4 regions of the Rothia sp. HMSC065G12 genome follow, and region 4 is predicted to be linked to each of the others. Evidence: riboswitches for the same ligand, from Rfam matches in the RefSeq annotation. Region 4 holds a riboswitch; each other region holds the start of a gene.
The links. A riboswitch is a leader RNA that binds a small molecule or an ion and turns the genes downstream of it on or off. The one in region 4 is predicted to bind S-adenosylmethionine.
Positions count from the first base shown of each region.

Region 1 (5,823 bases), on a different contig from region 4:
GCAACGCGGGGTGAGTGTTGATAATCCGGTTCTCGAAGCGGGCGACCAGCTGCGCATCCACAATGCGCATGAACCCGGCGAATACAACGTAATCGGGGGTGTAGGAGGCGATTTTCTCTTCGAGAGCGCGGTTCCATTGCTCGCGGTCAGCATAGTCTGCCGGTTCGATCAGAAAGGTTTCAACCCCGGCTGCGGCGGCTCGATCAAGACCGGTGCAGGGCTTATCTGCGCCTACGGCGGCGATCTCTGCGTTCAGCTCGCCAGCCTTTACGGAGTCGAGAATAGCTTGCAGGTTAGTACCGGACCCGGAGACCATTATCACAATTCGCACAGCAATAGTTTATCGCATCACATAGCGGCTGGGTAGCACCTATGCCACGGGCACCGCACCAGAAATTCTTGTAGTTAAGCCAATTCCGAAACGATAAGCTGGCGGCCCTCGCCCAGTCTAGATTTTCAGGGTTTCACGGTGATTCTCATGCCCGCAGACCGCCGCAGGGAGGTACCCTTAACCTATGTCAAATATGCCCCCGTCTTACCCCCAAGTGCCGCCGCAGCAGCCGATACCGCCTGCGCCGAAGCGTCCGCAGCTCACCCCTAAGGAGCGCCGCCGCAAGCTGATGCGCAGTTTATGGCTGTTGCTTGCGGGTTCTATGCTGACCCTATCGGGAACCCCCTTCTTGCTGAGTCCCTTCCCCCTGTTTCTTCTGCTTTTTGTCTTGGTACTTCTGGGGATTGGGCTGACCATTATGGCGATAGTGCGCAATGCCCAAGGGCGGGGACCGTGGATTCTCTACGTTGCCGCTGGACTAAGCCTTCTTTTTGCGGGGTGGACGCTTCTTTCGGGGCTTGTCATGGCGTTGAACCCGGATGCGCAAAACTATCGGCAATGTTACTCCCACGCCCTGACGGATACCGATGTGAAGCAGTGTCAAGAGTCCTTCGACCGTACAGTGCGCGCCAATACTTCTGTGTCGATTGGCGAACCTGCTCCTTAATTTCTTCTTGGGGGAGCTTTTCAAATAATTGTGCCGAGTGAATCTTAAGGATTCACTCGGCACAATTGCTATATTCCGCTGTGCTCCCAGCCCTCTAGGTGTTCCCGATATATCACCATATAGGGCGCGAAAGTTATTTCTTCCTCTTCTTATGCGAGGAATCCTGCCCCGTGGAGGGCCCTTCCTCCGAAGATTCGTCCTTGGTCGGCTCAGAGGCTCCGAAGATAACAGCCATCGCCTGAGTGGGCGTGAGCTGACGCTTCTCCTGAACGGTAGTCTCGTGAGACTGCGCCGAACCTTCCGTATTCTCCTGATCGGATGCGGGCGATGCGGCAACCGGGCGCGGCACACCAAAACGTTTATACCCGGACTCGTGAAACTCCACTGACGAAGGGGCTTTCTGCGGCCCAGACTCCCCTGTACGAGCGCTCTGCTCTCGTGTTTCCCGCTCGACCTTAGTATCACCGCCATTACCCGAGGTTTCGGGGCGCGGAACGCGGTTAAAGACCGGCTTCCCCGGGGCTTTCTCACGCTTACCGGGCTTGACCGTGCGCGGCGCGTCCTCGGTACCCCCACCGGATTTCTCAGAGGTATCAAGTTCCACGGTGGGTTCATCCGCTCCCGACAGCTCGATGGTTTGTTCGTCAGATGCCGCATCCTTCGAGTCTGCAGCTTCGGCAGAACTATCCTCACGCAAGGATTCTTGCTCCGTTTTGATACCTAAACTATGCGCTCGCTGTGCTTCTTCTTGCTCAGCAAATTTATTGAGTTCTGCACGGCGGGCGTGCACCTGTTTGACTCGTTCGCGCCGCTGCTGAGCCCGCTCACGCGCCTGCTCTTCACGTTCTTGTGCCTCGCGTTCCTGCTCATCGTTCCTGAGCTGTTCACGCTCTGCCCGCGCCGCGCGACGCTGCTGCAGCATCTCGCTCATGCGACTGCCCAGATTGGGACGTTCATCGGCAAAACGCGGCAGCTCACGACTGCTGTCGGGAAGAAGCACATGGCACAGCAGGTTACCCAACGCGGTACCCGCACCCAGGGTTATTGCGGTCGCCACGGCGAAAGCTGCGGGCGATGCGCCTACCTCGGTAAAACGCCCCACACCCAACGATCCGCTGGAAATCCAACCCAAAATATAAGCCCACACGCCGCAGAGCACACCCACCAGCGAACCCAACACGAGCGAAGAAAGCGGCAGCGCAATCACCCGGTAACGTACCTTCATGGTGATCCACTCCTCCACGTGGTCTTCACCTTCACGCAAGAACCACCAACCGGCAACGGCTCCGGCGCCCAGCGAAACCGCCAGACCCGCATACCCTATCCAGCCCAGGCTCTCAGGGATAGCACCCAGCACCGGAAAGAGCGGAAGATCGCCCATCGTCGTCTGCGACCAACCCACATGTGTATCCACGCCGAACGCAAACCCGGCGCCGGTAGTCCACGACATCGCGTAGATCACCAAGTTCGGAAGGTAACCAAGCTGCAGCAGGGTCACGGCGAGCGCCCCCACCGGCCCGGCGTGAAGTTCCTGGTAAATTGTTGCGATTTGCGACCAACGCATCATCATGGCAACCACCAGCACCAGAGCACCGCCCATAATGAGCGAGAAAATCGCCACCATGGAGGCACGCACAATCGACCACACATAGGAGCTCGCCCATCGCGAGTACTGGCTCATCTGCGAAATCTGTTCGGCGGTGTTCACGCCCACCATACGGGCGAGCGAACGCGATTCATAGTAGCCGCCCCAGATCAACCCGACCAGCACCACTATCTGCGGAATCAACGCCGCACCAACAATACCCAGCAGATGCCGTTCGGTACTCGCCCACGCAAAGGCGACGGCAGCAAAAATACCGTAGGCAGCGCACCCTAATAGTACGGGCTTGAAGAATTCCCCCTCATAGGATGCGCGCGCCAGTTTTCGCCCAGACCTAAAGCATAAGAGCACCGGAATAATGCTCAGCCCCATGGGTACCAGTGTGAGCATGCCGTGCGGCAGAATAATGCCGAAAGCATTCGGAATATTCAGCGGCACACCGTGCATGAGCAGCCACAGGTGGGAGGCAAGAGTTGCGAGTGCGGGAAAATCCATGCGGTTAAAACCGTTGGTAAACCACACCGCCATGAGCAGAACGAGCACAAGCCCGAAAGAAAGCGCGGCGGTAAAAACTAATTCAACGATGCCCTGCAGCCAGAGTGGCATAGGGGCAGAATACCGGGATGTAGAAGAGCTACTTTTCATCGTTCTTCCATCATGCCATGAAACCTGTCAGCGCGTGTGAGCCTGCTGGGCTTTCGGGGAAATAGTTCCGGTTAAATGGCGGCTAACCTTCGTTAACCGCTCACCGTGAACATAGGGGTTACACGAACGTTACTGATGCGCTCTCACCGATGCGGCAGCGCGTACAGCTAACTGTGCCGAGCATTTCTCACGGCTTTCTCGAACACGCAGGTACTTCCCCGGCGCTTACGGTGAAAATACTGTGCGGAAGATTTAGTCTTCAATCCACGGATTCACCGCGGGCACGCCCCAGGACCGGTACACCTCAGCCTTTGAAGAAACAATTTCGAGGTCGTGAGCTTGGGCGCTCGCCGCCATCAGACCTTCGAGGGCGGCGGTGGGCAGGGGCTCGGCATCTTTACGTCCGTGACTGTGGATGCCGCGCGGGGCGCTGCGTCCCGCCCATTCGAGGCTTACGCGGGCATCCACGTTGATGATGTGGTCGGCGAATCTGTCGAGAAGTTCGGCAATCCAACGGTCGGTCTCTGGGTAGGGGTAGAGTCCTTTGAGCTCGCCTACACTCAATACCGAAATGTAGAGGTGTTTATAGGCGCGGCGGCGCAGAAAGGCAACAACTTTGGAATCTGGTGTAGCTTTACGAATCTCGGCGAGAACATCCGAGTCGAGAAGCAGTCCTGAGGCGCTCATACCCCTATGCTACGCGCAGACCGGCATATTCGACGGCAGGAATACCCTCGGGGTTGGGAAGAAGCAGAAAATTGAGGAATTCGTCGCGCTTAGAAGAAATACGTGCGTAGTCCTGAATACTTACTGCCTGGTAACCGCCGCGTGCGGGCACAGATGCGGCACGCAGATTTTCCTGATAAGAGCGTGCAGGAGTAAGGGGGGATGCTGGAGATGAAGAGCTGTTGTACATTGACAACCATGCGCCGAATGCGCGTTCCTTTCGCGTTGCTCTTGCCTGTACCAAGTGCCACCTGAGGCGGCGAATACAAACCGCTTCGTCATCCGAGCCACCCGTGAACATGGGGTTGGCGTTCGACCATAGTCGGAGCTTATCAGTCGAAACTCTTGAAGCTGAATCCAGGTTACAACAGCTTTCAGGAATCTGTAAACGTGCGAACCCGTCAAACTCTTGTGATTTACATAACGCGATTATGAATGCATACCTGTATATAGCCGCCTCATGGCGGCGTAGTGTGAAGTTTTGGGTCTTCAGAGCAGGTCTACACATTCGAGAAGAATCACGGCACACTGGGTAATGTACAGAAATTTATCTTGCCTCTGATATATCACCATGTCACGCCTGCTTTACGCTTCCGGAAAGAAAGAGTGATAACTGTGAAAAAGACTGTACAGATCATGGGGATAGTGGCCGCAATTTTTCTGATCATTGGGTTTGGCTTGTTCATCCTGGCAGGCTGGGGCTCACTCGTGGAGTATCATGCCCTCGAATGGAGGGGTGTACAGCATAAAGGAGCAAGTCCCCTAACGCGAGCAACCGGCAACCTCAGCTACTGGTTCTTAGGCACCGGCTTTCTTACTGGCTTTATCGCCTTGATTCCGTTCTTCACCACGGCGGTCAGGAACTCCCGCAAGACGCACAAAAAGCATCCTGTACAGGTTCAAAACCTCTTGGAAGAAGGTCAGAACCAGATCGATTTATAGAGCCAGTATCTAAGGAGCGCTCATGAAAAAAGCTATCTACATAGTTGGAGCAGTAGCCGCAGTACTTCTGGTTATCGGGTTTGGATTGCTCATCCTAGCCGGCTGGGGTTCACTCGTGGAATACCACGCCTTCGAGTGGAGGGGTGTCGATCCCGCAGGAGCAAGTCCGCTCGTCATGGCGACTAATAATCTGAGCCTATGGTTCCTAGGCATTGGTTTCCTCACCGGCATTATCACCTTTATTCTGCTCTTCACAACGGCGACCAAGAAGGCACGCAAGGCACAAAATAAGCATGTTGAGCAGAATAAAACACCCTTGGCAAAAGAACGGGACCAGATGAATCCATAAAGTCAGTTACTCAAGGGGAAAGCATGAAAACTGCACGTATGGTCGGGGCAATAGCTGCACTACTCCTCATTCTCGGTATTGGATTGTTCATCCTAGCCGGCGGGGGATCAGTCGTTGAGTACCATGCCTTCGAGTGGAGGGGCGTCCAGCCCAAGGGGTCGAGTCCTCTCACACAGGCAGCCGCTACCCTCGCCATGAGTGTCTTATGCGTTGGCTTCCTCACCGGCATTATCACTTTTATTATGTTCTTCACAATATCCATCAAAAATACATGTAAAAAACGCTCAGCGCATCATGGACAGACCTCATAACGAATTACCGCGCGATTCTTTGACACCCTTGAGATAATGGAACGGTGAGCGCGCCAAACCCTTTCCCCGATATCCCCGTCACCGTTGCGCAGATTATTCGGCAGGCGGGGCATAAGGCATACCAGCGCGGGCTTGCTTATGCCCGTCAGCGTGAAGTGGTGCGATACACCTACGACGAAGACGAAAATACGCTGGAAGGTCTGGTGAACGGGAGTACCCCTATCCCCTATGAGGTAGGTATTCGCTTCT
Region 1 covers NZ_KV804813.1:81,882-87,704, reverse strand. The annotation lists gene purN (phosphoribosylglycinamide formyltransferase) at 1-316, opposite strand, end outside; gene HMPREF2804_RS03410 (hypothetical protein) at 516-998, shown strand; gene HMPREF2804_RS03405 (cell division protein PerM) at 1,132-3,207, opposite strand; gene HMPREF2804_RS03400 (PIN domain-containing protein) at 3,499-3,933, opposite strand; gene HMPREF2804_RS03395 (nuclease PIN) at 3,938-4,216, opposite strand; SAM riboswitch class IV at 4,195-4,323, opposite strand; gene HMPREF2804_RS03390 (hypothetical protein) at 4,588-4,914, shown strand; gene HMPREF2804_RS03385 (hypothetical protein) at 4,937-5,263, shown strand; gene HMPREF2804_RS03380 (hypothetical protein) at 5,287-5,574, shown strand; gene HMPREF2804_RS11265 (SWIM zinc finger family protein) at 5,619-5,823, shown strand, end outside.
Region 1: another riboswitch for S-adenosylmethionine. It lies ahead of HMPREF2804_RS03395 (nuclease PIN); the one in region 4 lies ahead of HMPREF2804_RS09140 (AMP-binding protein).

Region 2 (5,823 bases), 120 kb from region 4:
GATGGAGTTAATACCGGTGAGCTGCTGCCCGGCACCCACCAAAATACCGACCAGCAAAATCCGCACAAACCATTTTTCACGCAGGATTTTACCCGTGCTACCCCTAGTCTCCGTGCCGATTTGGATGCGCGTTTCCTCAAGTGAACGCGCGATGTCCGCAATTTCGGCATCAGCACGTTCGGCGGGGCGGATGCGCCGCATAATAGCGCGCGCATCCTCGGTGCGCCCCTGCGCGATAAGCCAGCGTGGGGATTCGGGCATGCGCAGCATACCGATGAAAAGCGCGAGCGCAGGCAGGGCGCAGACGGCGAACATCCACCGCCATACGCTATCGTGTTCGCCCCAGAGGTTGCCGATGATGGCATTCACGATGAATGCGGCTAGCTGCCCTCCGACGACCATGAGTTCGTTACGCCCGGAGAGTGAGCCGCGAATTTCGTAGGGTGCAAGTTCGGCGAGGAATACGGGTACGACTGCGGATGCGCCTCCCACAGCGAGCCCGAGCATCGTGCGGCCCATCAACAGTACAGCAATGCTGGGGGTGAAGACGCATGTGAGCGCGCCCGCGATGAAGAGGACTGAGAGTCCGATGATGGTTTTGCGTCGTCCGATGGCATCTGAGATACGCCCGGTGATCATGGCTCCGAGGGCGGCAGCGAAGGCGAGGGAACCCGTAACCCAGCCTTGAATGGTGTTGTCCATACCGAGTTCGCGGCTCATGGGGTCGAGGGCACCGTTGATAACGCCGGTGTCGTACCCGAAGAGGAGCCCGCCGAAGGTTGCCACCAGCGCGATAACGCCCAGGCGGCGTGTATGTGCGCCCTGCCCGAGTGGGGGTAGTGCACTGGCGCGGTTTGGCGGCTCGGTGGTGATGCTCATGCGGGTATTTTTGTCTTTCATGAGGGGTCTTGTACGGCACAGATTGAGAGACCGCACAGTTTTAAACGCTTGCTGGCTTGGGTATATTCCCGATTAGTTATATTCCCATTTGGCTATATTTGCAGTGGCGAAGGAGATTGTTAGAAAAGCGCGATGCTTTCAGGCGCTGGGAAAATCTCGTTGAGCCGCACCAGTTCGTCATCGTTGAAACGCACACTTGCGGCCTGCGCGTTTGCGTGTACTTGTTCGGGGGTGGTTGCCCCGGCGATCACACTGGCGACGGGGTTCTGCTGTTTAAGCCAAGAGATGGATGCTTGAACCTCTGAGACCCCTAAGTCGGCACAGAATTCGCGGTAGGCATCGAGTTGTTCCCAGTCGGCTTGCGCGAGTACCTGCGCTTTGGAATGCGACAGGCGCGACCCTGCCGGGATGCTGTCACGGCGGTATTTTCCGGTCAAAAGCCCGTTGGCAAGCGGGAAATACGGGAGCACCCCCAGCCCGAAGTGGCGGGCGGCGGGAAGAATTTCAAGTTCGGCGCGGCGATCCAGCAGGTTGTAGTGGTTTTCGGCGGCGATAAACCGCTCAGTGCCGAGTGTGCGGGCGAGATGCTCGGCGTGGGCAAGCTGCCACCCCGCAAAGTTGGAGTGCCCCAGGTAACGAACCTTTCCGCTGGTCACGAGCGTATCTAGAGCAGATAGGGTTTCTTCCAGCGGGGTGTTCGGGTCGGGGCTGTGGTAGAAATACAGGTCAATGTACTCGGTTCCCAGGCGGCGCAGTGAACCTTCGACGGCACGCATGATGTATCGGCGTGAGCCGCGCGCATCCCAGTCGTTGCCGTTGAGGGTACCGGTGGGAAGCCCGAATTTGGTGACGATAATCAGGTCATCGCGGTTGAGATTGAGTTCGCGCATCGCGGTACCGAACATGGTTTCTGACAACCCGGGTTCGGCACCGTACAGGTCGGCAATATCGAAGAAGCCGATGCCCGCCTCGACTGCGGCGGCGATCACGGCGTTGGTGCCTTCCTGAGTTTGAGTGGGGGTGCCGGGGCGTCCCAGATTGTTGCAGCCGATTCCGACGGAGGGCACGACCAGCCCGGAGTTACCCAGGCGTGCATATGCGGGAGATTCGATGCGTTCCATACATTTACTCTACCGTGTTTGACAGTATGTGGTCGCAACATGACGTTCACGGCGCTCTGCAACTCCCTAGAGTAAGACCGGAAGCAGATAAAGAAGGGCCCCGACATATGCGCATATCCTGTGAACCTGCAGACTCACGGGTAGAGGCGGTCGGGGGACTCTTACACATAGTTTACACGACATGTTTTCTCAGAACAATACCCGATTTTTCCTTGTAGAATGCCTTCTCCCTCTCGCCGCCGCGTCACCTCCTCTGTACTCTTCGCGAGCAGATAACATTCCGCTATCTGCTCGTCGAAATATTATCTGCTCGCGGCTGAACTTGCGGCTAAATCAGGTGGTGGATTCAACGCACTGACCCGCACCTCCGCGAGCCCGTATGACGTATTGTTTCGCCGCATCCCACAATATTAAGCGGTTATGACCGCTCGACGACATGTGCCGACATATTCTTGCTGGCACCGCGCATCCTGCCTAAAATAAGAACGTTATCTATCCAGAGCGACCGAGAGATCTGGCTCTTAGACGTCGCAGCAACCTCGCCAGCCTCCACCCATTGGGTGGACGGACAAGGTGCTCCCGCCAGAACCGATAGAAGTGAATTCCCTTCGCGTCTTGCTAAGATTCGGCGTACCTTCGGGCACGCTTCTATCGGGTGAACACGGAGGAATGAAAATGACGACAGTTCACCCGGCTCTTTCTTACGAGCTGTATCCACCACGGTCGCACGCAAGCTGCGATTCCTTGCTCAAAACCATCACCGAGCTTGAGCAAACCAACCCGGATTACGTTTCCGTCACCTATTCGGGCGATGCTCAACGCCGCCAAAAGACGTTGGCTCTGCTCGATCACCTGGTGCATGAAACCTCGCTGAACCCGCTGGCGCATCTAATCTGCGTGGGGCATTCCGTGGCCGATTTGGAACGCTCGGTTCGTCTGATTCTGGGGCTTGGAGTACGCGGGTTTCTGGCGCTGCGCGGCGATATTCCGCCCGAAGACACGCGCCCGCTTGAGCTGCCTTTTGCCCGCTACCTGGTGGAGCTGATTCGCAGGGTGGAACGTGAGGATTTCGCGCATCTTGCTGCGGGGAAGGTGTCGATTGGGGTTGCGGCGTACCCGCATAAGCACCCCGAATCTTCCTCGCTTCTTCAAGATATTGAGATTCTGCTTTCAAAACAGCGTGCCGGGGCGGATTTCGCCATCACCCAGGTTTTCTTTGAGACCGAGCGCTATTCGGGGCTGGTGGATGCTGCGCGCCTTGCCGGGGTGGAGATGCCCATTATTCCCGGCATTATGCCCGTTACCTCGCTGACTCGGCTAACGAAGCTGTGCGAGCTTGCCGGGCTTGAAGTGCCGCGCGAGCTGGCGCATCGCCTGGAAACCGCGAGCGATCCGCGCGAGCTGCACCGCATCGGCGTGGAACATGCACTCGACCAATGTCGCAAGGTGCTTGATGCTGGCGCCCCCGGCCTGCATTTCTTCACATTTAACGAGCATGAGGCTGTGCTGGACGTACTCGAAGAACTCGACGTTCCGCGCTACTCGAACCGTTTCAAACTCCCCCTGAGCGATCTTCAATACCTCTAAACTCCCCTTTTATTTGACACCCTCCCACAGTAAGGAACTAGGATGACCCGCACCCCATTCCCCGCAGCAACCATCGTTGGTTACCCCCGCGTGGGCCGTTTCCGCGAGCTGAAGAAGGCACAGGAAGCGTTCTGGAAAGGCAAAATCACGCAGGATGAACTGCGCCAGGCGGCCGCAGATGTGCAGCGCACCTACTATGACCGTGTGATCGAGCGCGGTCTTAGCGCCACCGATTCGTCTATTCCGGCGACTTTCTCGTACTACGATCAGGTGCTCGATGCCGTGCGTCTTTTCACCCTCGTGCCCAAGCGTCTTGCCGACGCCAAGGATGCGCGCGGCCTGCTCGATCTGCCCGGATACTTTGCGCTAGCACGCGGCACCGAGACGCTGCCTCCGCTGGAGATGACGAAATGGTTCGATACGAACTACCACTACTTGGTGCCCGAGATCGGTCCGGATACCGAGATCAAGCTGAATCTTGAGGCTATTGACGAGCAGCTTGAAGTCGCCAAGGAGCACGGGGTGACGGTGCGCCCGCAGCTGGTCGGCCCGCTCACTCTGCTTCTCGGGGCGAAAGCCGAGCAGGATTCGCCCGAAGGGTTCACACCGCTGGATCGCCTGGACGATTTCGTGAAAGCCTACCGGCAGGTGCTCGCCGAGCTGGCGGCACGCGGCGTGCAGTGGGTGCAGCTCGACGAACCCGGCCTGACCGTGGACCGCGACATTCCCAACGCCAAAATCGCCGAATTGGCGCGTAAAACTTACACCGCGTTGACAGCCGAAACGAACCGCCCCGCAATCCTGGTGACAAGCCCCTACGGCAACCTGCGCGAGAACCTGCCCGCGCTGTTAGACACCGGTATTGAGGCGCTGCATCTCGACCTGGTTTCCACCCTCTACGATGCCGAGGCGCTGACCGCCTTCAAAGACTCCGGCGTAACCCTGGTGGCGGGTGCCATTAACGGGCGCAATATTTGGCGTGCCGACCTGCGAGCACTCTTGCACGCGCTCCAGAACATTAACGGCGGTGCGGTGGCAGTTGCATCCTCAACCTCGCTGCAGCATGTGCCGCACGATCTTGACCTTGAAGACCCCGCCGATGTGCCCGTAGACGGTCTGGCTTTTGCCGACCAGAAAGTCGCCGAGATCGTGACTCTTGCCCGCGGTCTTGCCGACGGTGAGTCTGCGGTTGAGGCAGAGTTGAAGACCGCCGACGAAGCGCTGGCACGTTTCACAGCGGATCCGCGTAAGCATAATGCGGCAATCCGTGAGCGTGCCGCATCCGTGAAACCGCAGGATTTTGAGCGTCCCGAACTGAAGATCCGCCGGGATGCCCAAGCCGATCTGAATCTGCCGAAGCTGCCGACCACAACCATTGGTTCGTTCCCGCAGACCGGCGATATTCGCCGCCACCGTGCAGAGGCGCGTGCCGGTAAAATCACGCAGCAGCAACTTGACGAGTTCCTGCGTGAAGAGATCGCCTCCGTTATTAAACTCCAGGAAGATTTGGGCCTGGATGTGCTCGTGCACGGTGAGGCCGAACGTAACGACATGGTGCAGTACTTCGCCGAAAACTTCGATGGTTTCGCCACGACTAAGCACGGCTGGGTGCAGTCCTATGGTTCACGCTGCACCCGCCCATCGGTGCTGTTCGGCGATGTGAAACGCTCAGGTGAAGGGCTGCGCGGCGAGGCCGTGACCGTGCCCTGGATTTCCTACGCCCAGTCGCTCACCGATCGTCCCGTTAAGGGCATGCTGACCGGCCCGGTGACTATTCTGGCCTGGTCATTCGTGCGTGATGACCAGCCGCGCGAGGAAACCGCGAATCAGGTGGCGTTGGCGCTCGCCGACGAAATCGCCGATTTGGAAGAGGCGGGCATCCGCATCATTCAGGTGGATGAACCGGCGCTGCGTGAGCTTCTGCCACTGCGCCGTGATGAGCAGCCCGCGTACCTGGCGTGGTCGGTGAATGCGTTCCGCCTGGCGACGAGCGCGGTCGAGGATAAAACTCAGGTTCACACCCACCTGTGCTACTCGGAGTTCAACGAGATTATTGATTCGATTAATGCCCTGAATGCGGATGTGACCAGTATTGAGGCGGCGCGCTCGCATATGGAGCTGCTGGCGGATATTCCCGAAAGCTATGTTTCGGGGCTGGGCCCGGGCGTGTGGGATATTCACTCGCCGCGTGTGCCTTCGCAGTCCGAGGTTGAGG
Region 2 covers NZ_KV804818.1:124,888-130,710, forward strand. The annotation lists gene HMPREF2804_RS09515 (sugar porter family MFS transporter) at 1-900, opposite strand, end outside; gene HMPREF2804_RS09520 (aldo/keto reductase) at 1,020-2,021, opposite strand; SAM riboswitch class I at 2,511-2,619, shown strand; gene HMPREF2804_RS09525 (methylenetetrahydrofolate reductase) at 2,697-3,608, shown strand; gene metE (5-methyltetrahydropteroyltriglutamate--homocysteine S-methyltransferase) at 3,651-5,823, shown strand, end outside.
Region 2: another riboswitch for S-adenosylmethionine. It lies ahead of HMPREF2804_RS09525 (methylenetetrahydrofolate reductase); the one in region 4 lies ahead of HMPREF2804_RS09140 (AMP-binding protein).

Region 3 (5,823 bases), on a different contig from region 4:
CCCAAAGCGATGCTCCAGCTCGGCCGGGCTGCGATAGGTGATGTGGGCTATGCGCCGCGCCAACGCGAGCCCAGCCGTGGGCGCCGCTCCCCCATAATAATCGCCGGAAGCAAAATTGGCATCAGCACGGATAGCGAGGTTCTGGGTGTGCGCCCAGGAAATCTGTTCGGCAGTGGCGGCGGGGCCAGCGGCGATGACCGCGCATCCGCGTACCAGCTCGGGGAAGGTTGCCGCCCATTCGATAGCGCGTGCCCCGCCGAGCGATCCGCCGATGACGTGGTGAAAACTCTTAATCCCCAACCGGGCGATAAGTTCGGCTTCGGCTCGTACCGAGTCGCGAATAGTGACGTGAGGAAAGCGTGATCCCCAGGGTTTTCCGGCGCCCGGGTACCCCTCGGGTACGATGCTTGCCGGGCCGGTTGAGCCGTAGCATCCACCCAGGATATTGGGGGCGATCACAAAATATTTGGTGGTATCGACCACCGCGCCCGGCCCCACAATACCTTCCCACCAACCATCACTTTCGACTGCGCGAATACTGGGTGCAGGCATATCTGATGTGGGAATCCCGCGCGAAACATGGGTGTCACCGGTGAGGGCGTGCAGAATAAGAATCGCGTTGTCCCCAGCTTCGTTAAGAGTCCCCCACGTCTCGTAGCCAATGTTCACCTGTGGAAGCACGGTACCGTTTTCGAGGGTGAAATCACCGATCGCCATCTGCCGCAGGTACCCCTGAGCGCTGGGATACTGCAGCTGCGACAGATAGGTGGCGTGTACGGTATTTTCCGTCATGTTTTCTCCTGGGTAACCGGTAGTTTTGGTAATGGCAGGCGAGAAACCGATACCGCGACCGGGCACTTACTGTGCAGCCCGGTCGCGGCGGTGCAGGTTAGGCGTTCAGAGTCGCAAAACCCAATTCAAGATCTGCGATAATGTCGTCAATATTTTCGATACCTACAGAGAGGCGCACAAAGTTTTTGCTCACACCGATTGCCTCTAGCTCTTCCTCGGAAAGCTGCGAGTGGGTGGTGGATGCAGGGTGAATAACAAGCGAACGCACATCGCCGATATTCGCTACATTGGAGTGCAGCTGCAGAGCATCCACAAAGGTGCGAGTCTGTTCCAGGTCGGCGTCTTTGAGGGTGAATCCCACAACGGCACCCGGTCCCTTCGGCAGGTACTTCTGGGATCGCTCGTACCAGGGCGAGGAAGGCAGACCGGCCCAGATCACCTGATCGACCAGCGGATGCTCCTCCAACCAGTTTGCGACCTTGGTCGCGTTCTCGATATGGCGTTCGATGCGCAGGGAAAGAGTCTCCAGACCGATACCAATGTTGAAGGCGTTGGTTGGAGAGATCGCCGCCCCGGTGTCGCGCAGAAGCGAAACCCGCGCCTTGAGAATATAGGAAAGGTTCGCACCAAAAGCGGAGTCTTTGCCCAAGTCACGGGCATAAACTAGACCGTGGTAACCGGGGGCAGGTTCGTTGAACTTGGGGAACTTTTCGGGATTGGCTCCGTAGTCGAAATTCCCGGAGTCCACGATAACGCCGCCGATTGAGGTGCCGTGCCCACCCAGATATTTTGTGGCGGAATGGATTACAACATCCGCACCAAATTCGATGGGGCGCACAAGGTATGGGGTGGGAACCGTGTTATCGACGATTAGGGGAACGCCATTGTCGTGGGCGATCTGGGCGATAGGCTCGATGTCGAGCACATCGTTCCGGGGGTTAGGTACGGTTTCTCCGTAGAAGAGTTTCGTGTTGGGGCGAACCGCATCGCGCCATTGCTGCAGGTCGTCCGGGTTTTCAACAAACGTAGTTTCAACGCCGAGGTCGGCAAGCGTGTATTTAAGTAGGTTGTAGGTTCCCCCATAAATTGATGGGGAAGCCACGATATGGTCGCCCGCACCCGCAATGTTGAGAATCGCATAGGTAATAGCTGCTTGGCCTGAGGCCAGCAAAAGCGCCCCTACTCCCCCTTCAAGGGATGCGATGCGGTTTTCGATAACCTCTTGGGTGGGGTTGTTCAGACGGGTATAGATAGGCCCAAGCTCAGCTAGAGCAAAACGGTTAGCGGCCTGTTCTGCGTTCTCGAAAACGAACGAGGTGGTCTGGTAGATAGGTAACGCCCGAGCTCCCGTTGCAGCATCCGGTGCCTGCCCCGCGTGAATCTGGCGGGTTTCAAATTTCCAACCGGCGGGGTTGGCGGGAGTCGGGACTGTAGTGTTGCTCATGCGAAGCTCCTTGTGATAGTTCAGGGGGCCGCATGCCGATTTCGGTACAGAGTTCTTAGGTTTTCTTCTCTGCAAACGAAAAAACGATGTACCAGAATCGGGCACATCGGTCCCGCGCTTGCGTTGTACTTTGTGTTCAACGCCTGGTCCTCACCCAGGGCACCCCACCGCGGAGGAGGGTTGCCGGCCAGCTAGCTGGGGCTTATCACTGGCTCTCATGACCTGCATCTAGAGTTTCATAGGAAGCGCACATGGTCAAGCGGGATGCGTGTTTTCGGCGCATTGTTGCAAAGATGACGTTTTATGAACTGTTTTCGCGACAGCCTATTGTTTGGGAGAAACACCAATACTTATGCGCTTGTGACCGTGCCTATGTTGTACCCGAACCGCTAAAGCCATGTGATCTGCCGTTAGCCGTCGCTAAATTACCATCAGTGTAGGCAATCGTGAGCCATGCTACACTGATGGAAACCTTGAATCTAGGAGTGATGAGGTATGACCTCCCGCTAAAGTCGCACCGGCTCGCGGAATGCCCGCCCAGATGGTGGGCTCTAAAAATTTTAGAAATAACCCTGCTTTGGTTCGATACATTTCAGAAGCGCATAGTGAGCGCTTGGGACACCAAAGTTCTGAGGGTTTTATTGTTATACCTTCCGCACCTGCAGCCGGTGACTTGGGATTATTCAGGCACTAAGAAGTGCCTCTCTCACGACTATTCATCTCACCCGTCCCACGTATTGCAGGCGTGCGAACACCATGCTCAAGCGGCTTCGGGTGACTAAGCACCGCAAGGTTTTATCACAATGTCTACAATTCTTGACGCGGCACAGCTATGCCGCACCTTTGGCAAGGGTGAACGCGCTTTCACCGCTGTCGATAATGTTTCACTCAGCATAAGTTCCGGCGAAATTCATGCTCTGCTCGGTCCCAATGGAGCGGGGAAAACAACGGTTGTACAGATGTGCGCAACACTGCTGACTCCCACAAGCGGTACCGTTCGCATCGACGGGGTGGATGCGCTTGCACACCCCCAGCGTGCGCGCGCATCCCTAGGGCTTGTACTCGGCGGGGATACCGGGTTCTATCCGCGAGCATCCGCCCGCGATAATCTTCTCTTCTTCGCCGACCTTGCCGGAGTTAGCGCGCGCAAACGCCGTACCCAGGTGGCGAGCGCTTTGGAACGGGTCGATCTTGCAGATGTCGCCGCGAAGAAGGTACAAGAGTTTTCCCGCGGTATGAAACAACGTCTGCACATCGCGCGGGCACTGCTGGGCGAGCCAAAACTGCTGCTTTTGGATGAGCCGACGAATGGGCTTGACCCAGATATTTCGCTGACAATACGCCAGCTAATTCGCGCCCTCGCTGATGACGGCACCGCCATTTTACTCACGAGCCATCTGCTGGGGGCGAGATTGAGGAGTTAGCGCATCGGGTCACGGTCATCGGTGCCGGTCGCATGGCGGTTTCGGGCACAGTGGCGGATATTACCGCGCACGCCGGGATCTCCGTTACCACCGTGGGGCGTGTGGATGCGAATGCCGGGCCGGTGCTTCAAGAACTTGCTCGGTCTTTGGGCGATGCGGGAACAGTGTTGCTGACCCCGCGCGGCAGCGAGTGGGAGATCACCGTGTACTGGAATGAACGTTCTGTTTCGGAAAAGCCGCACCCCTTCAGTACCGAACACGCAGAGGCTCTGCTGACCCGTATTCTCGCTGAGCGTGAGGTTCAGATGCTCACACCACTGTATACTCGCCCAGCCACTCTCGAAGAGGCATACCTGGCCATGGCGGAAGGACTGAAACGATGAACCGGCAACTTCGCTTGATGTCTTTTTCTCTGCGCCAATTCCTCACAGTTCCCTACTTCCTACAATTACTGCTGCTGAGTACCTTTGGGGCGACGGCCCTGCAGGCGCTCGCCGCCGGTGCCTGGCCAGTTGATGCAACCCCCGCCTGGACTCGCGCAGGTATTATCGGCACCTGGAACATGTGCATTGTTAGTGCCGGAATCCTCAACTTTGAGCGCTACCGGGGAACGTTCGTGTATCTGCTCAATGGTGCCGTGAACCCGCTGCGGGCGCTCGCAGCGGTGGTCTCAACTGCCTCCATTTTTGGGCTTGCCGCCCTGCCATTGGCCTGGGTTTTCTGGGCGCTGTGCACCTTCTCGGTAGATTTTACAGACTTTACTCAGGTGGGTGCACGCTATCTGGTGGGTCTTTCGCTGCTGTGGATCTCGTGTCTGGCGGTGACCTTCGTGATTGCAGGGTTCTTTGTGGCGACCCCGAACGCTATCGCCTATGAGGAGCTGCTGCTTGTGCCGGTTTTCGTGGCTTCCGGGGTGCTTTTTACCGAGAGTTCCGCGCCTGCATGGCTTGATGGGCTCGGCACGCTGATTCCGATTCAGGCACCCGTGAAGGTTCTGCTTGGGCAGATGCCTATGAACTCATTCGGTGACTTTCTGGGCGTTGTACTGCAAACCTGTGCGGTCACAGCCCTCTGGATGCTCGCGGCATATCTATTGGGTAGGCGAGCACTACGCGCGGCAACGGTACATGGCACTCTGGGTGCAATCTAGGAGGCTGCGATGTTTAAACGAACGAACTTTCTCTATCGTCTGAACAGTACCGCCAAGGTTGGGTGGTCTTCATCCATCACCTTCGCCACAGTTGGTACGGCACTCAGCACCCTCGTGATCGTACCGGGGATGAGCGTGCTGTTCAGCGTTCTACTAGGACGCGATCTTTCCGCACCTGATCCTGTGCGGATCGCATGCGCCTCTGCCCTGGCAAGCGTGGTACTCAGCGTGGCAGTCGGTGTTGTGGCGCGCGCGGCGACCGACCGCTGGCTGGGAGTGTTCGAGCAGGTGTGCACCGCTCGACGGTTTGATGCGGCTTATTGGCTGGGAGTCTCTGCAATGCCCGTGCTTTTGGCTCTGATCACTGGCATCACGAACCTGGGTGTTGCAGCTGCCTATGCCGGTTTCGGTGGTTCCCTTGAAGGCAGCCTGTCCATGCTTGTGCGTTCTGTGACGCTCTTACCCCTGGCTCTCATGGCAGGCGTATGTCTGGGTGTTTTCGCCGCTGGACTGGGACTGTATCTCTCCGACCCATATCTGGGAGGAACTATCTTAGGAGCGCTTCTGCCTATCAGTGCGGGTGTGATCGTGCCGGTAGATGCATACCCGGTGTGGCTGGCGGCATTGTGTACGTTGGTTCCTGGCGGACGAACGATTGCTTTGGTGAGCGGCTCTTCTGAAATGGTGGATTCAACAGTTGTGACTGAGGTGTTAGTCTGCGTACTTTGGGCACTCGCGGGGCTTGTCCTAGTGCATGCCGCTGCGCGACGCATCCGCTCCGGTGCACGCACGAACCTGCTCTGAGGTCTTATGTCTCCCGCGAGCAGCGGATTTTTGGTCGAGAAGGTGAGAAAATCACCTTCTCGACCAAAAATCTGCTGCTTGTGTGTACCCAAAATAACCTCCCACCCTTGACATGTGACTATATAGTCACATATTCTCGTGTTATGGATGATGATGCAGTTTTCAAAGCTCTCGCAGACCCCACCCGCAGAAAGCTGCTCGATAAGCTC
Region 3 covers NZ_KV804813.1:271,787-277,609, reverse strand. The annotation lists gene HMPREF2804_RS04215 (homoserine O-acetyltransferase MetX) at 1-792, opposite strand, end outside; gene HMPREF2804_RS04210 (bifunctional o-acetylhomoserine/o-acetylserine sulfhydrylase) at 890-2,236, opposite strand; SAM riboswitch class IV at 2,346-2,459, opposite strand; gene HMPREF2804_RS11285 (ABC transporter ATP-binding protein) at 3,040-3,660, shown strand; gene HMPREF2804_RS11280 (hypothetical protein) at 3,693-4,043, shown strand; gene HMPREF2804_RS04195 (ABC transporter permease) at 4,040-4,810, shown strand; gene HMPREF2804_RS04190 (ABC transporter) at 4,820-5,614, shown strand; gene HMPREF2804_RS04185 (ArsR/SmtB family transcription factor) at 5,758-5,823, shown strand, end outside.
Region 3: another riboswitch for S-adenosylmethionine. It lies ahead of HMPREF2804_RS04210 (bifunctional o-acetylhomoserine/o-acetylserine sulfhydrylase); the one in region 4 lies ahead of HMPREF2804_RS09140 (AMP-binding protein).

Region 4 (5,823 bases):
GTCACCATGAAACCGGGAGAGCCTAGAAGCCCTACTCCTGATGAGTTTCGATTTCCGGTTTTATTATCCACATAGTAATCGCCCCAGATCATGTAGTCGAAACCGCTGTTGTAGCGGGCAGAATCAAAATTACGAGCCCTGATATTTGCCCATTCCCCAGAAGACTTCATATTGTTGGTGAGCATTTGGTGCGGAACCTGGTTGCCGCCTCCCAAGTTATACTTGGCACTCCGGGCAGAACCTGCATCTAGGTGAAGATTAACGCCTGCCCTGCCGTCAGGGTTAGTAACATTCAAGTCAGCGAAAGACTGCACGATGCGATCCAGTTCTTCCTCACTGGCAAGCTCGCCAGGCATATAGTCCATCTCAACGAATACATCTTTGTGGTAGGGATTTGCATCCATTTTCTTGTAATCGACTTCAGGTCTACCATCACCATCAGCATCGTATCCGTTGATTTCCACGCTGTCGGAAAGCCCATCACCGTCAGTATCAGGTGAAGTCACCTTCGGGGCGACACCCGGGTTACCAGGGGCGACTGGCAACGTGTCTGCCGAGGCGGGCAGAGAATTCAGTGGGACAAGAAACACCAGGCTGACGAATGCCAGCATCAGGCGCGCTATAGTACGTAGTTTCATGAGAGATATTCCTTGTGTCGTTGTGTTGAGCGAGAGGAAATCTTTCTATGAGTGAGCGGTATTCATGGTAGGGAACCTATGGTGTGGCAGATTCCCACATGCGACGATGCGCATTAGTGGCATTGTGGTGCCGTTTGAGCAAGAGAGTGGTATATGAACGGTTGTATATGAATAACCGATAGATAAGATTTCACCTGCATCCTAGCACCGTAAAATTTTATAAATCTGTGACATAAAACAAGTTTTGGGAGCGGACCATATCACAGGAACAAGTAAAGGTTTCTGGCAACATAACCCGCTCCCGCACGCTGGCAGCATACAAGGCTAGCGAATAAGACCTTGCTCTCGTGCATCATCAGCCGTTATGAGATTAATCTCAATCTCTGGTGGAGGTTCAGGGATTATCTCACGTCCGTGACTGACGGCTTGGGCCGGGAACCGCATCGTTTTCAGATCGCTGGGTGCACTCAGAACGCTCTCGTATCCGTTGTTGTTGAGGTCTTTGGCGACGGGCACATCATCAATCTTACCGTTGTGATTAAAGTCTATGTTTCGATCTGCAGGTTTGCCCTCATAGAGGTATCCGCGAGCTTTGAAGCCGAACCCGCGCCGCTCACTGAGCGCCGACTCATCAAGGCTTAGCGCGTCCGTCTGGGAGTACCCAAAATAGAACGTTCCGTCTTTCTTAGGAACACCAGTGAGCTGGTAATCGTAGTTCATCACACTGAAGTAATGGGGTTTGCCGTTCTCACTATCATTGCCGCCGTGATCAAGACCCAAATTATGCCCAAGCTCGTGTAGGAAAGTGCCCACGCGAATATCGCTGCTGGCGCCACCCCAGTAGGTTTTCCCGACGGTCACGATAAACCCGGCTTTGTTCTTGTACCCCAAGCCCGATGAGCTGTTATGTCCGTGGTAATCACCCCAGATCATGTAATGGAAAATGCCCTCGCGGGCAGGGTTGAAATGACGGGCCTTAATACGTGCCCAATCGCCCATATTCCGCAGTCCCTGATGCGGCACCTCATTACCGCCGCCCAGATTGTACTTAGCGCTTCGGGCGGACCCAGCGTCTAGGTGCAGGTTAATGCCCGGTTTTCGATCAGGATTACTGATATTAAGTGTGGCGAAGGATTGCACGATTCGGTCCAAATCTTCTTCGCTGCCGAGCTCACCGGGCATGTAATCCATCTCGACGAATACGTCCTTATGGTTAGGGTTCGCACCCATCGCGGGATAATCGACGTCAATAGCGCCGTCACCATCGGCATCGTAACCGTACATCTCCCAAGAATCGGGAATACCATCGCCATCAGTGTCATAGGCGGGAACCGAGGCAGCGGAGGTGGGCAGGATATTCAGCAGCACCAGGCTGGCAACCGCCAGCGTCATGTGCGCCGTGCGACGCATCTTCATGAGAGTGAGTCCTTTAGATATGTATATGTTGAGTGAATACGAAATCTTCATATCGGCAGCCCGCAAGCCCAGAATGATGCGCCCATGCGGCGGTGAAACACAGAGACTCGCCGGAACATACACGCGACAATAGGCCCGAAATGAGCGCGGAATACAGAATATCTTCCGCATAATTTGAGGATGCTCAGATCCGGGTGAGTGAGCGTTTTATCGTAAAGATTTCATGTTTATCTTATATTGTTTAGGATTTCTGGGGTATATCCCGTAAAATTATTACTGGCGTGTAATCCGAGCGCCACTTATTCACCCAACCACTCATAGGAGTCATTGTGACCCACGCATCTACGCGGGGAGGTCTAACGCGCCGTCGTGTTCTGGCGGGCGCCGCATGGACAACCCCAATTATTGTTTCTTCCGCTGTAGTTCCGGCTTATGCGGCTTCGTATGATGACACACGCCCTGACTACGGTATTTTTACCCAGGCGTTCGTCACCCACCAGGAACTAGACACTAACAGTTTCCTGGGGCTAGATTCATTTAGCGGCCCAGTTGCGAACGAGCAGGCCAATGTTCCGGCAGGTTCCAGTGGTCTCTACTCAGCTGGCGGCGGTAAGTTTACCCCCGGCGGCAGCATCGGCAATGCAAAATGGGGTGGCGCTGGTTTCTGGTTCTCAGCACCCAAGGCAACCACTAAAGACGGCAAGCAGACATACTACTCGGGCACCACTACCCTACTCGCCGGTGCGCGCCTGCGCTTGGAGCACCGTTTCGTTTTCCCCGACTGGGCCGAGATCGACGGGGCAGAACCTCCGGGCTGGAATAAAAATACTGACGATTTTGCGGTTTCCCTCGTCATCAATCCCACGCCAGAAAACGGCGATAACCCTAAGCTCGTCGCCTTCAACGGTGGTGCTATGTACGGTACCTTCAGCGAGATGACCTCTAACGGTAATGAGCTGATAGGTTACGTTGATATCAAGCTTGAGCAGGATGTTGTAGCTTCCAGCCACAATGGCGGCGGAACTCAGGTCTACAACCAGATCTTGGCCAGCCAGTTCGGTACACATTTTGAAGATTTCTATCTCGAACGCTACGGTGTGACCACCACCTTGACGATCCTCAGCGGCACTCTGCGCTACGAACCTGAGAATGGTGCCCCCAAGAGCGATATTGACCTGACCGGTCAGCAGGCTGTGGCATCCATCGATCATGTTGGCGAACCTGAGAATCCAGATCCGAGCACTCCCAGCACCCCCAGCGACAAGTCAAAGTCCAACTCGACGGGATCAACGGGTGACCAGAAAAACAAGGATCAAGAGAGCGACTTCACCGTCCGTAACGACATTCAGATCGATCCTAACGACTGGTTATCCGGGCAGAAAAACCCTAACGGAGCCTCGAAAGGCTCAACCAACGCACAAAAACAGAACTAATCGGTAATTTTGGGTGAGTAAACGGCACTCCCACCGGATAAATCCTCTTGACGAGGCGCATCCCGGTGGGAGTGTTTTTCTTGCACTGTTCGCGAGCAGGTGGTTTTTGACCCGAGCAGGTAGGAAAATCCTACCTTGTCGACAAAATCCTACCTGCTCGCGGTATAGGGTGTGGTGTGGACGGAGGGCACAATATTGCGGAATGTTACGAACGTGGCGCATACACGCGCAATATGACGGGGTGTCTTTGCACCTGCGCCAGCTACAGGGTTTACTAGATTGGTAATCCATCTAGAGCGACCGAGAGACCTGGCTCGACGACGTCGCAGCAACCTCGCCTGCGGTGGCGCATCATGCGCCTTCATAACGCCGAAGGTGCTAACGCCAGCAACCGATGGGAGATACTGTGGGACTTCCCTCCCCTTTTTCATTCACGAATCCTCTAGCACCCACCCCCAACCCCGCGCACGAATCTGACGAGGCGCGGGTAGCGTTCTGGGAAAAACAAGCCGAACGCCTAAGCTGGGGCAAGACTTGGGACAACGCACACACCTTCCAGAAACCGCAGGTTATCGGAACCGACGCTGAGGGCATCGAAGAATACTCCGTACCCGAGATTAAATGGTTTGAAGGCGGCAAACTCAACGTCGCCTACAACTGCGTGGACCGCCATGTGGAGGCGGGCCGCGGCGACAAAGTAGCCCTCTATTTCGAGGGCGAACCCGGCGACCGTGAAGCTATCACCTACGCCGAACTACAGCGACGCATCGCCCGCGCCGCCAACGGCCTGCTCAAACTCGGCGTGCGTAAAGGCGACCGTGTAGTAATCTACCTGCCGGTTATTCCCGAAACCATTATCTTCACGCTTGCGTGCGCGCGCATCGGCGCAATTCACTCGCTCGTGTTCGGTGGGTTCTCGGCGGAGGCGCTGAAATTCCGGGTGGAAGACACCGGCGCGAAGGTTCTGATCACCACCGACGGGCAGAACCGCCGCGGCAAGGTCGTGCCTGTGAAGGTGAACGCCGATGAAGCATGCTCGGGTGAGAACAAAATCGAGCACGTGATCGTGGTGGACCGTACAAGCGCCGCAGACCCCGTGGCGCACGCGCAGGTTCCCTGGACGACCGGGCGCGATATTTGGTACCACGATTTGGTGGACGATCAGCCCGATACCCATGAGTACGAGCTGCACGATGCCGAAGACCCGCTGTTTATCATCTATACCTCCGGCACCACGGGCAAACCCAAGGGCCTAGTGCACACGATGGCGGGGTATTTGGTGCAGACCGCATACACCCACGCGCTGCTGTACGATCTGCTGCCGGACTATGTGGATGAAGACGGGGTGCTGCGCCCCGATGAGCTGTCTGCCGTGAACGACCCGGCGAAAGTTGAATCGACTGTGCACTGGTGTACCGCCGATCTCGCGTGGGTGACCGCGCACACCTACGAAATCTATGGTCCGCTTGTGAACGGGGTGACCGAGGTTATTTTCGAGGGTACCCCCAATACTCCGCATTACGGTCGCCATTTCGAGGTTATCGAGCGCTATGGCGTCACCAACTATTACACCGCGCCCACCCTGATTCGTTCCCTTATGGGGGCTTTTCCTGATGGCCCCGAACCCGGAAAATACGACTTCTCATCCGTGCGTCTGCTCGGGTCTGTGGGCGAATCCATTAACCCTCAGGCGTGGAAGTGGCTGCGCAAGCACGTGGGCGGGGGCACCGCATCGTTTATCGATACATGGTGGCAGTCCGAGACCGGATCGACCATCTGCTCCCCGCGACCACATGACCCCGCCTTCGCGCCCGAAGGGACCTTCCCCGAAGGCACCCCGCACTGCACTCCCCTTCCCGGATGCGCCACCCGCGAAGTCCCGGGCGTCTCGGTGCGCGTGGTGGACGAGCACGGTGACTTCGTTGAGCCCGGCAAGCAGGGCTTCATTGTGGTCGATAAGATCGGCCCCTCCATGGCACGCACTGTCTGGGGCGACCCGCAACGCTACCTAAATTCCTATTGGAAGCACTACGGTACGCGCGGCTGGTTCCTCGCCGGTGACGGCGCGAAGGTCGATGATGAAGGCAATGTGTACATCCTGGGGCGCATCGACGATGTGATCAACATTTCCGGGCACCGCCTCTCAACCATCGAAATTGAGTCTGCGCTCGTGACGCACCCGGCCGTGGTGGAGGCTGGTGTGTGCCCCGTGGAGGATGAGCTAACCGGTCACCAGGCAGTCGCCTATGTGACGCTCACCGACGAAGGCCGGGCACTCACCGAAGACGAGCTGAAGGCTGTACTCACTCAGCATGTGCGCGAGCATATTGGTCCTA
Region 4 covers NZ_KV804818.1:5,428-11,250, forward strand. The annotation lists gene HMPREF2804_RS09125 (C4-dicarboxylate ABC transporter substrate-binding protein) at 1-638, opposite strand, end outside; gene HMPREF2804_RS09130 (C4-dicarboxylate ABC transporter substrate-binding protein) at 963-2,054, opposite strand; gene HMPREF2804_RS09135 (hypothetical protein) at 2,384-3,487, shown strand; SAM riboswitch class I at 3,772-3,888, shown strand; gene HMPREF2804_RS09140 (AMP-binding protein) at 3,894-5,823, shown strand, end outside.